2 regions of the Acetobacterium sp. MES1 genome follow, and region 2 is predicted to be linked to the other one. Evidence: riboswitches for the same ligand, from Rfam matches in the RefSeq annotation. Region 2 holds a riboswitch; the other holds the start of a gene.
The links. A riboswitch is a leader RNA that binds a small molecule or an ion and turns the genes downstream of it on or off. The one in region 2 is predicted to bind glycine.
Positions count from the first base shown of each region.

Region 1: another riboswitch for glycine. It lies ahead of BI182_RS16625 (alanine/glycine:cation symporter family protein); the one in region 2 lies ahead of gcvH (glycine cleavage system protein GcvH).

Region 1 is NZ_MJUY01000060.1:104,628-111,354, reverse strand. Features, by position in the region: gene BI182_RS16635 (response regulator transcription factor) at 1-449, opposite strand, end outside; gene BI182_RS16630 (hypothetical protein) at 638-928, shown strand; gene BI182_RS16625 (alanine/glycine:cation symporter family protein) at 989-2,404, opposite strand; glycine riboswitch at 2,449-2,566, opposite strand; gene BI182_RS16620 (MetQ/NlpA family ABC transporter substrate-binding protein) at 2,882-3,694, opposite strand; gene BI182_RS16615 (methionine ABC transporter permease) at 3,804-4,463, opposite strand; gene BI182_RS16610 (methionine ABC transporter ATP-binding protein) at 4,453-5,394, opposite strand; gene BI182_RS16605 (YccF domain-containing protein) at 5,757-6,125, opposite strand; gene msrA (peptide-methionine (S)-S-oxide reductase MsrA) at 6,145-6,687, opposite strand; gene BI182_RS16595 (alpha/beta fold hydrolase) at 6,689-6,727, opposite strand, start outside.
Region 2 is NZ_MJUY01000010.1:44,605-51,331, reverse strand. Features, by position in the region: gene gcvT (glycine cleavage system aminomethyltransferase GcvT) at 1-1,899, opposite strand, end outside; gene gcvH (glycine cleavage system protein GcvH) at 1,920-2,297, opposite strand; glycine riboswitch at 2,365-2,431, opposite strand; glycine riboswitch at 2,435-2,540, opposite strand; gene BI182_RS03155 (YDG domain-containing protein) at 2,845-6,727, shown strand, end outside.

The DNA of each region.
Region 1 (6,727 bases), on a different contig from region 2:
ATTTCATCATCAATGATCAGTTGCCGTTCTTCTGCATTTAAATGCACTCCGCAGACATCGAGCTGGTTGTCGGTAGTGACGACTCCACTGCGTTTTAATAAGGCTTTGATGCGCACCATCAACTCCCGGGGACTAAACGGTTTCGTCACATAGTCATCGGCACCGACTTCAAAGCCCTGGATTTTATCATCCTCTTCTCTACGGGCCGTCAGCATGATTACCGGGACATTATCGGTTTCTCTGATTTCTGCCAGCACCTCAAAACCGTCAAGCTTGGGCATGGTCACATCCAGAATGATGCAATCCGGTTTTTTTTCAGCCCATAAATCCAGAGCTTCTTCTCCATCGGCTGCACCGAAGCCTTGATAGCCTTCTTTATTTAAATATTTCAAAACGATTTCCCGTAGCTTATCTTCATCTTCTGCCACCAGAATGCGAATCCCCTTCATTCACATGCCCTCCCTTTTCTATTTATTTATAAAAGTTTACCCAATTACTATGACAATACTGTGTCAGTATGAACCATTTAATTATTTTTATTTTATCACATGAATTTTATTTTTGACACAGTATTGACATATAACCGTCATATAATACAAACAACAACAGAACACACTAAAAAAACGGAGGAATTTCAATGAAAACAAAACTTATTTTAGTCGGATCCCTGGCCTTAATGCTGGCTACCGCTGGTAGCGCTCTGGCAGCTCCAAACCACGGCGCTGGTACTGGTGCCTGCAATGGTTTGACCGAACAGCAACGGATTGAACGTCAAGCCAGCCATGATACCAATGGCGACGGCATCTGCGACAACGAAAATTGCACCCAGGACGGCACGGCCCACCAATACGGCAATGGTGATGGCACCTGTGACGGCACCCAACCTCAAGACGGCACTGGCATGCATCATGGCGGCAGAACCCGCTAATAAGCCCATTTTAAAATGCCCAATGAAAGCGCGCTTTCATTGGGCATTTTTTAGGTTATACTATTCCACTTCTTTGTTCTTAAGCTTTTTAACATAGACCCGGGTTTCGGCAACAACCACCCCACTTAATGCCATCAAGGCAATCAGATTGGGCAATGCCATCAACCCATTAAAAATGTCTGCAATCGTCCAAACCGCTGAAACGGTCATAAACGGTCCGATAAAGACCGCCAGAATATACAAATAGCGATAGGTTAACACAGCCTTCATTTTTCCATTTGACAGATATTCCAGACAACGTTCGCCGTAATAATTCCAGCCCAAAATGGTGGTAAAAGCAAAGAATACCAGACAGATCATCAGCAAAAACGAGCTAACTTCCGGAGCAAAAGGCAATCCTACCTGAAACGCATTGGTTGTCACCGCCACCCCTTCCAGCCCGATGTTCCATGATCCAGTTAAGACAATCGCCAATCCCGTCATGGTACAAACCACGATGGTATCTAAAAAGGTTCCGGTCATCGAAACCAGCCCCTGCCGCACCGGTTCATTGGTTTTTGCTGCAGCAGCGGCAATCGGAGCGCTACCAAGACCCGCCTCATTCGAGAAGATCCCCCGAGCAATCCCTTTTTGCATAGCAACCAGCACGGCGCCTAAGGCCCCACCGGCCACTGCCCGGAAACCAAAGGCACTGGCGACAATTTCAGTAATGGCCGCCGGTATCAATCCGGCATTAGTAATTAAAATAATCGCACAACACAATACATAAATAACAATCATAAAGGGGACAATAATCTGAGAAACATTGGCAATCCGCTTAAGCCCCCCAATTACCACCAGTCCCACAAAAATCGTAACAATGGTTCCGGTAATCACCACACTCCAGGAATATTCCATGCCTAGAAGGTTGACTGTCCATTGATTATTGGGATCAAAAAAATTATTGGCCGCACTGGCAATCCCATTCACCTGAGTGAAGGTTCCAATTCCCAAAAGACCAACCCCGGCACCAAAAAAGGCAAAGACTTTTGCCAACCAGCGCCATTTTATGCCCATCCCATTTTCGATATAATAAAAAGGTCCGCCCAGGACATGTCCATCCGGTTCAATAACCCGATATTTAATGGCCAGAACTCCTTCGGCGAATTTGGTCGCCATCCCAAACAAGGCGGCAATCCACATCCAAAACAAGGCTCCCGGTCCTCCGGCGACAATCGCAGTGGCAACACCTACAATATTTCCGGTTCCAACGGTTGCTGAGAGGGCTGTACACAGGGCTCCAAAACTGGTTACCTCGCCTTCGCCCCCTTCTTCATTCTTCACCATGTACTTCAGCGCTTTGGGTAAATAGCGGATCTGAAGTCCGTGCAAGCGGATGGTCAAAAAAATCCCCACCGCCAGAATCAGCACAATCAATGGCACACCCCATACGAGGTCGTCAAACCATACTAAAAATTCATTAAATTGTTGAAACATTTTGTTCCTCCTTCTCTTAATTGTGAAGAGGGAGAACAACACCAATGGGTTGCTCTGTCCTTTTGCCTGAGAGATAGCCTGAAATGTTCAGTCGTTGCCAGACTGATCTTTCCAGGGGTACACCTTCGGCGCTCATCTTTGAGACTCTCCAGAGTGCTGCGATTTTACAACAGCGTTAAAATAATATCACAATTCATTTAACGAGTGCAAGATTATTTTAAAAATCAATCCCATCCTGGTTTTTAAACAAAAAAAGAAACGCCTCGATTTGTGACGTTTCAGGTTATCGATAAACTACCGTACCGACCAATTGTTAATCTGTTGTTCGCCGCGGAATCGGACAGGCTTTGCCGTGTCCGCTCCGATGCGTAGGGTCTGACCCCTAGGTCACAACATGATCTAACAATTGTCGGTACTGGGTTAGCTTTTGTACAGTCGGTAACATCTCTATTTGAGACGCTTCCCGGATATTTTGACTTAAGACATTGGTACCACGGCACCCTGATAATTGCTTTCGATAAAGCTGATGACTTTTTCGCTTTGCAGTGCTTTCATCAGTGCCAACGTTTTTTCACTTTTTTCATCGCCGGCTCGAACGGCAACAATATTTGCATAGGTCTGAGCTGCCAGGGAATCTTTTTCTTCTTTGGCAATGGCATCGGTACCGGCGTTTAATCCAGCTTCAATGGCGTAATTGCCATTAATGACGGCTAAATCAACATCTGGCAGTGATCGGGCCAGCTGTGCTGCTTCCAGTTCTTTAAAGACAATGTTTTTCGGGTTTTCGATAACATCTTTTGGTGTTGCTTCCAGGCCAGCATTGGGATCAACCTTGATCAAACCAATGGTTTCCAGCAACAGCAGCGCCCGGGCTTCGTTAGTGGTATCATTGGGAATGGCAATGGTCGCACCGCTGGCAATTGCATCCAGAGTCTTAATTTTACCCGGGTATAAACCCAATGGCTCATAGTGAACCACGCCTGCACTCACCAGTTTGGTGTTGTTTTTTACATTAAAGTCTTCCAGGTAGGGGAGGTGTTGGAAAAAGTTGGCATCCAACTCTTTATTCTGTAGTGTTAAATTGGGTTGGACATAATCGGTAAATTCTTTGATTTCAAGAGTATACCCATCTTCTTTTAACACGTCGCTGGCAATCGCCAGAATTTCTGCATGGGGTGCTGGACTGGCCCCAACAACGATGGTTTTTTCATCTGTTCCCTTTGCTGAACAGCCGGTAAATAGGGCTAAACCAAGAACACTAATTAATAATACTGAACCTAATTTCTTCATGATCTTCTCCTTTTCATTTCTTTTCATATAATCCCTAGTTGATTAATATGTAATATAACACGAAGTTCCTCCGCTGTCAACCATAATCAGCTGCTGATCATCAAACGCGTTATTTTCGGCGATCCTGTTTCTGGGCAATTTTCATCCCCACTTCCTGGAACAGCTGAACAATTAAAACCAGCAGCACCACGGTAATCACCATCATCCCGGTTTCATAGCGATAGTAACCAAAACGAATGGCGATGTCCCCCAGACCGCCGCCACCAACAATCCCAGCCATGGCTGAATAGCCTAAAATAGTGGTCGTAGCAATCGCCGCCCCAATAATCAAGGAAGGTTTTGCTTCGGGGATCATCACCTTGGTCACCACTTGTATCGGGCTGGCCCCCATTGACAAAGAGGCCTCAATAATGCCATAATCCACCTCTTTAATGGACGACTCCACTAGCCGGGCAATAAACGGAGCTGCGGCAATCACCAGCGGGACAATCGTAGCCGTAGATCCGATAGTGGTTCCGGTGATCATCCGAGTCAGGGGAATCACCGCTATCAGTAAAATCAAAAACGGAATCGATCGAGTAATATTAACAACAATATTAAGCACCTGGTTGACTACCTTCATCGGCACAATCCCCTCGGAATCGCTGGTGACCAGCAAAACACCCATGGGTAATCCGATTAGATAGGCCAAGAGTGTTGAGGCCAAGGTCATATAGAGGGTTTCCAACGTTCCCTGAGCAATGAGGCCAGTCATTGAATTATCCCACATGAGCGCTCACCTCCTCAACAGTAATTTGATGTGAACGCAGATAATTAATGGCCCGGGCCGCACTCAGCTCATCCTCAGGCAATTGAATAACCATTTGTCCAAAAGCGAAGCCATCGATATTTTTCATATCAGCATGGAGAATATTCACCAGGCATTTTGTTTCCAGAACCATTTTTGCCATCACCGAGTCACTGGATGATTTTTCGTCAAATACGACCCGATAGGTGTTCTTACCCATTACTACCGAACCCTGATCGCCCTCGGAAAAAATCATTTTTTTTGCAATATCGGTTTTCGGATTCCGGAAAATGTCTTCAACTTCGCCATCTTCGGCAATCTGACTTTTATCGATGATCGCCACATGGCTGCAGATCTGCTCCACCACACTCATTTCATGGGTGATGATCACAATCGTGATCCCCAATTTATGATTAATTTCTTTTAACAGCTTAAGAATTGAATTGGTGGTCGAGGGATCCAGAGCCGAGGTGGCCTCATCACACAGCAAAATTTTGGGATTATTGGCCAACGCCCGGGCGATGGCAATCCGTTGCTTTTGACCTCCGGACAACTGCGCCGGATAGGCCTTGGCTTTATCGGGCAGGCCCACCAGTTCTAACAATTCAGCCGCTCTTTTTTTTGCCGTTTCTTTATCCACTCCGGCAATTTCCAGGGGAAAAAGAATGTTTTTCTCGGCAGTGCGTTGCATCAGCAAATTAAATTGCTGAAAAATCATGCCCACTGAATAACGCACCGTTCTTAGTTCTTTTTCAGTTATTTTCGAAATATCCTGTCCATCAATGAAAACGCTACCACTGGTGGGCTTTTCAAGAAGATTGATACAACGAACCAGGGTGCTTTTGCCAGCCCCACTCATACCAATAATCCCATAAATATCGCCCTGGTTAATGCTTAGATTGATACCATCCAAAGCCTTTACTTCGCCACTTTTGGGACGAAAGGTTTTCCCCAGATCCTTTATTTCAATGATGGGTTTCAGAGACGTCTTTTCTGTTTCGATGTTCCTTACCCTCCTACACTCAATAAATTTATTGTTTTAATGAACTTAACACCAATCAGGCATTCCCGCTTTGTTTAGCTATTTGACAACGTTTCAAACTGTCCGCCACTATCTGACAGTAATCCCATCAATCATTTTGTCTAATACACATTGTCGTTGCCGATCTTCACAATGACATAAGTCCTATTAAAAACAGTGGGTTAAAACACACCCACCGTTTATTATAGTCTCGATTTGATTTTCTTGTCAAGCCAAATAGCGCAATCCCTACCTTAAATATCGGTAATTTGTGCGCCAAAGGGAAACAATGCCAGTTTGGCAAACTTAAACCACTGTAGTCCAAACGGGATCCCAATCAGGGTAATGCAATAGATAATCCCCAGAATCGCCGATGCCGCTGCCAGCCCCCAACCAAAAATCAATATCCATAAAATATTCAGGATCACCGAACCCGTTCCCATCTGTGAATAATCGACCGTTTTTCCAAATGGCCAGAATACCAACTGCGCCATTTTAAAGGCTTGCAACCCCAGAGGAATCCCAATAATCGTGATGCAGCAAAGAATTCCGGCTAAAAACCAACCAATTGCCATAATCAGGCCCCCAAAAATAATCCAGATAATATTCCCAATAATACTCATACTAGTCTCTTTTCATTTTTTATTTTATGGATGGATCCCGAGCGACTGCAGCCTTTTTAAACTCACGATTGCCAATATGACAATACCCGCCGGGATTCTTTATTAGATACTCCTGGTGATAGCCTTCTGCTGCGCTATAGTTCTCCAGCGGCAGCACTTCGATGGCCAGCGGCACCCCATATTCCATCCTTAATGCCTGAACCGACGCTAAGATCACCGCTTCATCGGCAGGATCCGAATAATAAATACCCGTACGATACTGAATTCCCACATCGTTCCCCTGACGATTCACGGCAACCGGATCGATGACTTCAAAATACATACTCAACAAAAATGGTAGGCTGATCACCTGATTGTCATAGGTGACCTTAACTACCTCAGCATGCCCGGTGTTGTGATGACAGACATCCTCGTAGGTGGGATTTTGGGTTTTGCCATTGGCATAACCGACCTCGGTTTTGATGACTCCCCTAATGGCTTTAAAATACATTTCCGTTCCCCAGAAACAGCCGCCAGCCAAGGTGATTTCTCTGACATTATTATTCAAATTTTCTCTTATCATATCAGTTTCCTTTCCAGATTTCCATAATTTTTTCGACCGT
Region 2 (6,727 bases):
AAATTGGCGTATTTCCTGTACCGGTTCCTTGTGCAGAACCATACTCTTGCCAAAGATAATTAATTCCGGTCGATACGTCGCAATGACTTTTTTTGTTTCTTCGACATCGATCTTAAAGAGATTATCCGGCTCCACCGGGAAATTGACAACTGCCGTTTTTTCCGTCCGGGGATCGACAGCGATATAATCATGCAGGGCGCCCATTGGCTGGGCACTTAAATGACCACCACGGATGATATGATTGTTCAGGATATAGCCCAACCGCTTGGCCTCAACCTTGCGGTTGACCCGATTCTTGTAATCCATCAAAGCACTAAAGACTGCCATATTGGCCATTTGCCCGCTGATTACCCGGGTTTCAACCTCGGCACAGTTAAAGTACTGCTTGAATTCCTCCATCAGCAGGTATTCAATCTCGTCGATAAAAGCCGTTCCCTGATAATAAAAAACGTCATAATCATAAAAAGATTTGGTTTTTTTGTGCTCCGCATAACGAAACGACGGATCCATCACTGATAACAACCGTACTGCCGATGAATGGGCTTGTTCCGATGGGATCAGGTTAATGGTTTCATACTGCCGGTGATGGCTGTTGTCAAAGCTCTTCTTCAGCAGATTGAGGGCTTTACCGGGATAATCGGCGGCACTTTCAAACTGTCTTGTCACCTCCACACCATAAAGAATCGGGCGGGCATACGGGGGCGCATCACTTTTTAAATGGTAGGGCACAATCACTGCCGCCACCCGTTTATTGCGGATTTCAACCTCCACCAGGTCATTGATTTCGACATCACCATCAAGGAGCGCCAGGCCAATCCCACGCATCGCTTTTTCATCGGTTATCTGACTATCCAGTCCATAGCCTTCGGCTTTTAAATAGGGTACCATGGTGGCACTGGTAATCACGCCGACTTCCCTGCCATCTTTAAAAACCTTGCATCCGGCCCGGGCCACACCCTTACCGGTAATGGCCAAGGGTCTGACAATTTTGGGCAGTTTGGATAAATCGCTAAAATCCCGTTCCATGATGGCCTTAAAGCCGCAATACTGTTCCCGAAGTGGTTCCCGCCCCAGATAATTGCCCTTATCCGCGGCAAAGCTGACAGCAAATTTAGCCAGTGGACAGGAAAAAATCGGAATCTCCTGACCCTCGTTATCCAGTCCCAGTTCGTGTCCATATAGCGGCAGACCGGCTTCCAGTCTTAATGTATCCCGGGCCCCCAGACCGACGGCCATGGCACCCAATCCCAGCAGCTCTTCCCAGATTTCCGGGCCCTGCCCGGCTTTGGCAAACAGTTCAAACCCCAGGGGTTCCCCGGTGTAGCCGGTTCGGGCCACCAGGAGGGGAGCCCCGTGATAATTAAGAATTCCCAACGCATTCTTAAGGGGTTCGGTCAAAAATTCGCTCCCGGTTAATTTTTTCAAAATATTCTTGGCTTCCGGGCCCTGCAGTGAAATCATCGCCAGCTCAGCGGATTGATCGGTTATTTGGGCATCAAAGGCTTTGATTTCGTTATTCAGGTGCTGCCAATCTTTGTCGGCGTTGGCCGCATTCACTACCAGCAGGTAGCGATCTTCATAAAAGCGGTAAAGGTAGGCATCATCAATGGCACCGCCGTTTTTATTGGGAATCATCGTATACTGGGCCTGAAGCAGATCCAGCGCAAAAACATTGTTGGTCAGGACATACTGTAAAAAAGCGGTGGCCTCTTTTCCGGTGATGATGAAGCGGGCCATATGTGAAACATCAAAGATGCCCGCTTTAATCCGGGTATGGAGATGCTCATCAACAATGCCATGGGGATACTGAATTGGCATCTCCCAGCCCCCAAAATCTACCAAGGTGGCTCCGGCTTTGACATGATTGTCATATAATACAGTGCGTTTTAAATCTCCCATTTGCTGATCTCGCACGCTTTCTATTCCTGACAAAACGCTTCGTACTCGGTTGCGTCCATCAAGTCATCAACTTCTGTGGGATCATCCATTTCAACACAAATCAACCAGTTTTCAAAGGCATCGGTATTAATCAGCTCTGGCTCATCATTCAGCGCTTCGTTAATTTTCTCGACCGTTCCGGCCACCGGCAAATAAATATCGGAAGCCGCCTTAACCGATTCGACCACCCCAAAGGTTTGATCCTTATCAATATGATCACCCACTTCCGGCAATTCAACAAAAACAATATCTCCCAGGGAATGTTGGGCGTAATCGGTAATCCCGATAGTGGCCCGATTGCCTTCTACCTTAACCCACTCATGATCCTTTGAATACTTCAACCCTTCAACAATTCTCATTTTTCAATCCTCCATTTTTTTCTAATTTTACCAAAAAACAAAAAAAGCAGAAAGCTAATGCCTTCTGCTCTGTTATTGACCTGAGAGATTTCTGTTTTAAAGTTGCCCCTTCGGTGCGTTTTCGCTTTCCAGAGAGATGTCCGGATGCGGTCCTCTTTACCTGAGATCATCACTGATATTATGGCTAATACCAGCTTATTCCTTCGGTGCTGCACACTCTGCAGTCTCTCCCGTATCCATCATTCATCATACCATCGTTTAATTGTATTCTTCAGCCTGATCTATTTATCAAGTTGTTGTGAGTATACACTGCTGCCCCGGTAATTGTCAACCACTGAAACCATATTATTTCAAACGGTGTCTATTTTTATTGTGCCTATCCTTTACCCGAATAGCTGCCCACTTTTGCGAAACGGCTATTTTCTTCGTGAATCGTTGTTAGCTTGGGCTTTAATTTCTGGTAGAATAAACTGGTTTAATGAAGCTAAATTGATTATGCGATATGAAAATTATTACATTTAACGCTATACTAAAAAGGAGAAAAATTATGAAAAAAACACTATTTGCCCTACTCTTATTTGCCCTCTTCATCCCAATTCAAACAGTCTTTGCCGAGACTGATATCATCCCGGTCTTATCCCGTGGCCATATCGAAAATTTGGGTGACTATCCAGCCGATCACACCTGGGTCGAAAGCCCTGAAATGATCGGCACCGTTGGTCAGAGTAAACGAATTGAAGGCTTCGAATTAAAACCTGATGCGGATGTGTCCTCGGAGATTGAACTGTGTTACAACGTCCATGTCCAGAATATCGGCTGGCACTATGATGAAAATGATCCCAGCACTTGGGCTAAAAACGGCGACTATGCCGGCACCCGTGGCAAGGGACTGCGCATTGAAGCGATCAAAATTGTTCTGCTTGACACCACCGGCAAACAGGTATCCGGTTATCATGTCCGTTACTGCGGTCATGTCCAGAATATTGGCGACTTGCCATCCGTTTCGGAAGAATGGTTCCTCGATGGTGAACAGCTTGGTACCGTTGGCAGCTCGCTTCGCCTTGAAGCATTAAAACTGGAAATTTTCAAGGATGCCACGACTGGCACCGATTTAAGTGCCTACACTGCCCTGATAAAACAAATTGAAAGTTTAAACGAATCCGACTTTAGCAAAACTTCCTGGAATAATCTGCAATCTGTTGTTTCTCAAAACAAGATTGATGAGCAAAGCAGTTCCGCTGAAATCGCCACCGCCATTGCAACTATCCAAAAGGCGATGAACCAGCTTGAAGATCTGACCCAATCAACCATTTACAGTAAAGCCGGTAGCTATGGACCAAGTAGCGGAAGCGAATCGATCAATCAGGATGTAATTATCACTACCGGTGATGTGACGCTTCAGAACTTGACAATTGATGGTAATCTGATCATTGATGAAGCCGTTGGCGACGGAAACGTGACCTTGAACAATGTCACAGTTTCCGGTGAGTTACGGGTTTGCGGCGGTGGCAAAAATAGTATTCACATTAACGGTGGCAATTATTCGAAAATCCTGGTTGAGCAGGCTCCGGATGGCGGCGTCCGGATTGTTACCACCGGCCTTGACGGAGTGCCAGTTATCCTAAGCGAAAACGCTGCTGGCGAAACCCTGATTCTTGAAGGCGAGTTCGATTCAGTCACAGTCAATGCTCCCAATGCGGTGATTAAAACCCAGGGGCAGACCAGCATTAAAACCCTGGATGTCGGCGAAGACGGTCAAAATACCGCCATTGAACTTGGTAGTACCACCGCCGTAACAAACCTGGCCTTGTCAGCACCTACTAATATCACTGGTAGCGGTAGGATCAGCAAAGCCGAGATTTCCTCAGACAATGTCAGCTTTGAAAAGGCTCCCGATAATTATACGGTTGACCCCGAGGTGGTGGTGCCACCTGTAATCCCCACCCCAGAACCGACACCTCAGCCACAACCCGGGGGCAGCGGTGGTGATAACGGCGGTGGCGGTTATACCCCACCGAGCAAAATCAGTCTGAGTGTGACCACTGTCCCAACTGTCAGCCCATCTAAAACCTACGATGGTACTACCGCCACCGATGTAACCAATCAGCTACTCGACACTGCAGCCATCACTGGAATTTCGATCGGTGATACCGTAACCGTTACCGCCACGGCTACCTATGACAATAAAAACGTCGGCAGCAATAAGGATATCACCATCACCTACAATCTATCCGGAGCTGCTGCCAGCAAGTACAATCCCCCGGCGACCACGACAATCAAGGGCGAGATTCTGACAAAACCCCTGAGCCTCCCGACAACACCGATCTCAAAAGAGTATGACGGAACAACGATGCTTGACACCGTGATTACCGAAGACATAGGCCAGCTGACCGCCGATAATTTCACGATCACCCGAACAGCCACCTATTTAGACAACAACGTAGGAGCCAATAAACCGGTAACCTGTTTCTACACCCTGTCGGGAAACGATGCCGGCAATTACAGCGCCCCGGCCGACCACTCGGGTACCGGAACCATTACCAAAAGAACCCTGACGGTCTCTTGCACCAGCCTGAATATCAATAAAACCAAAACCTATGATGGCAGCACTGACGTGTTTAATGGCAAGGGCAAAATTCAAGCTGGCAATAACGTGATCAGCGTGGCAACCGGTGTGGCAGCCGACCCCACTATTATCGTCACGGCCACCGCTGCTTATGATAATCAAAACGCCAGCGACAACCGAACTATTACGATTAGCTATTCAATTGACAGCACCTCTGCCAACAATCGCTATCAGGTCCCAGCGACAGAAACCATCAGTGGGGCTAATATTACCGCACGGTCATTGACAATAGCAGCTCCCACTCCGGTGGCCAAAGCCTACGACGGCACCGCCAATGTCTTTACAGAGGTCAATAATACGGGTATTATTTATAATACGTCCGTCCCAGCCGGCAATATTGCCGACACGGATTCTGGCAAGGTGACAGTCACCGCAACCGCCACCTATGATACCGGCAAGGATGTTGGCCCCGCTAAGCCAATAACCATCCGCTACACCCTTTCTGGGGATGCTGCCGGGAATTATCAGCCACTGCCCGATGATCACAGCAAAACCGCTGCCATTACCCCACTGACGCTAAATACCGGAACCGTGTCAGAAAAAACAAAAGAATATGACGGTACCAGCACCGCTAAACTGAATGTAAATGTCAGCTGCAGCGATAACAACGGTCTATTTGCCTCTGAAGCAGGCAAAACACTTTTATCCAAAGTAGACTCAAAATACTATACCGACAGCGCTTGTCAAACTGAAACCAGTAAGCCCTCAGATGCAGCTAATCTTTACATCAAGTACACCATTACTCTGGAAGGCACTTCAGCCAGCAATTATGTTTTTGCTGATAACCAATCCAGCTTAACCGGCACGACAAATGGCGGCAGCATTACCAAGAAGAAACTATCGGTTACCGCTGAAGCGATGGGGCTGCAAACCGAGAAAGACTATGATGGTAACATCAGTGCCAGCTCTACTCTCACTGCCATCACGGGCGGCACTGGCCTGACGGGGATCGTCGGCACCGAGCAGGTCACCGCGACAGCTTCAAGCCAGTATGATAGCGCCGATGCCGGTGACCGTACTATCACTACCAGCTTTTCGCTTTCCGGCCCTGATGCCAGCAATTACCTGATCGATCCCCTGATCAGTAGCGGCAAGATCAATCCGATTCAGCTAAATTATACCGGGGCCTTGCCTGATAATATTTCGAGTTACGCATCTAAAACTTACGACAGCACTCAAACAGTAAAACTCAATGGCGTTTATATTCAAGATCAGGATGTCACATCTGACGTTAACGGCATCCTTTCAGGTGAAACAGCCAAAGTCACCGCGACTGCCACCTTTAATGATAAAAATGCCGGCACCGATAAACCGGTCACGATAACCTATACGGTTAATTCCACCAATTATCTGGCCCCGCCCCCGAATACTGGAACAATCACGGCCAGTATCGACAAAAGGATGTTATCTTACGACGATAGCCTCCAGCTGGAAACCCTTAAAAAATGGGATGGCAAGACTTCAGCCATAGTCATCGATGCGAAAATCAGCCCCGCCACCGACTCATATTCCGGGATTGTTGCAGGTGATACCGTGTCGCTAGCTGCCTGTAGCGGGGAATACTATTCTGGAAATGCACCAACTTCAGCCGTCACACCGGATGATAGTTGGTACGAGATCCGCTTAACCCCCACCCTGAACGATGCAGCTACAAAAAATTATGTTATGGAATCGAAAAACGTTTCTGGCAGAATTCTACCGACGAATGCCGTCATCGGCGCTTCCTACAGTGGCAGCACTTGGAGTAATTGGAATTACGGCAATTTTGGTAGTATTAAAACTATAAGTCCGCCTGACGGGATGA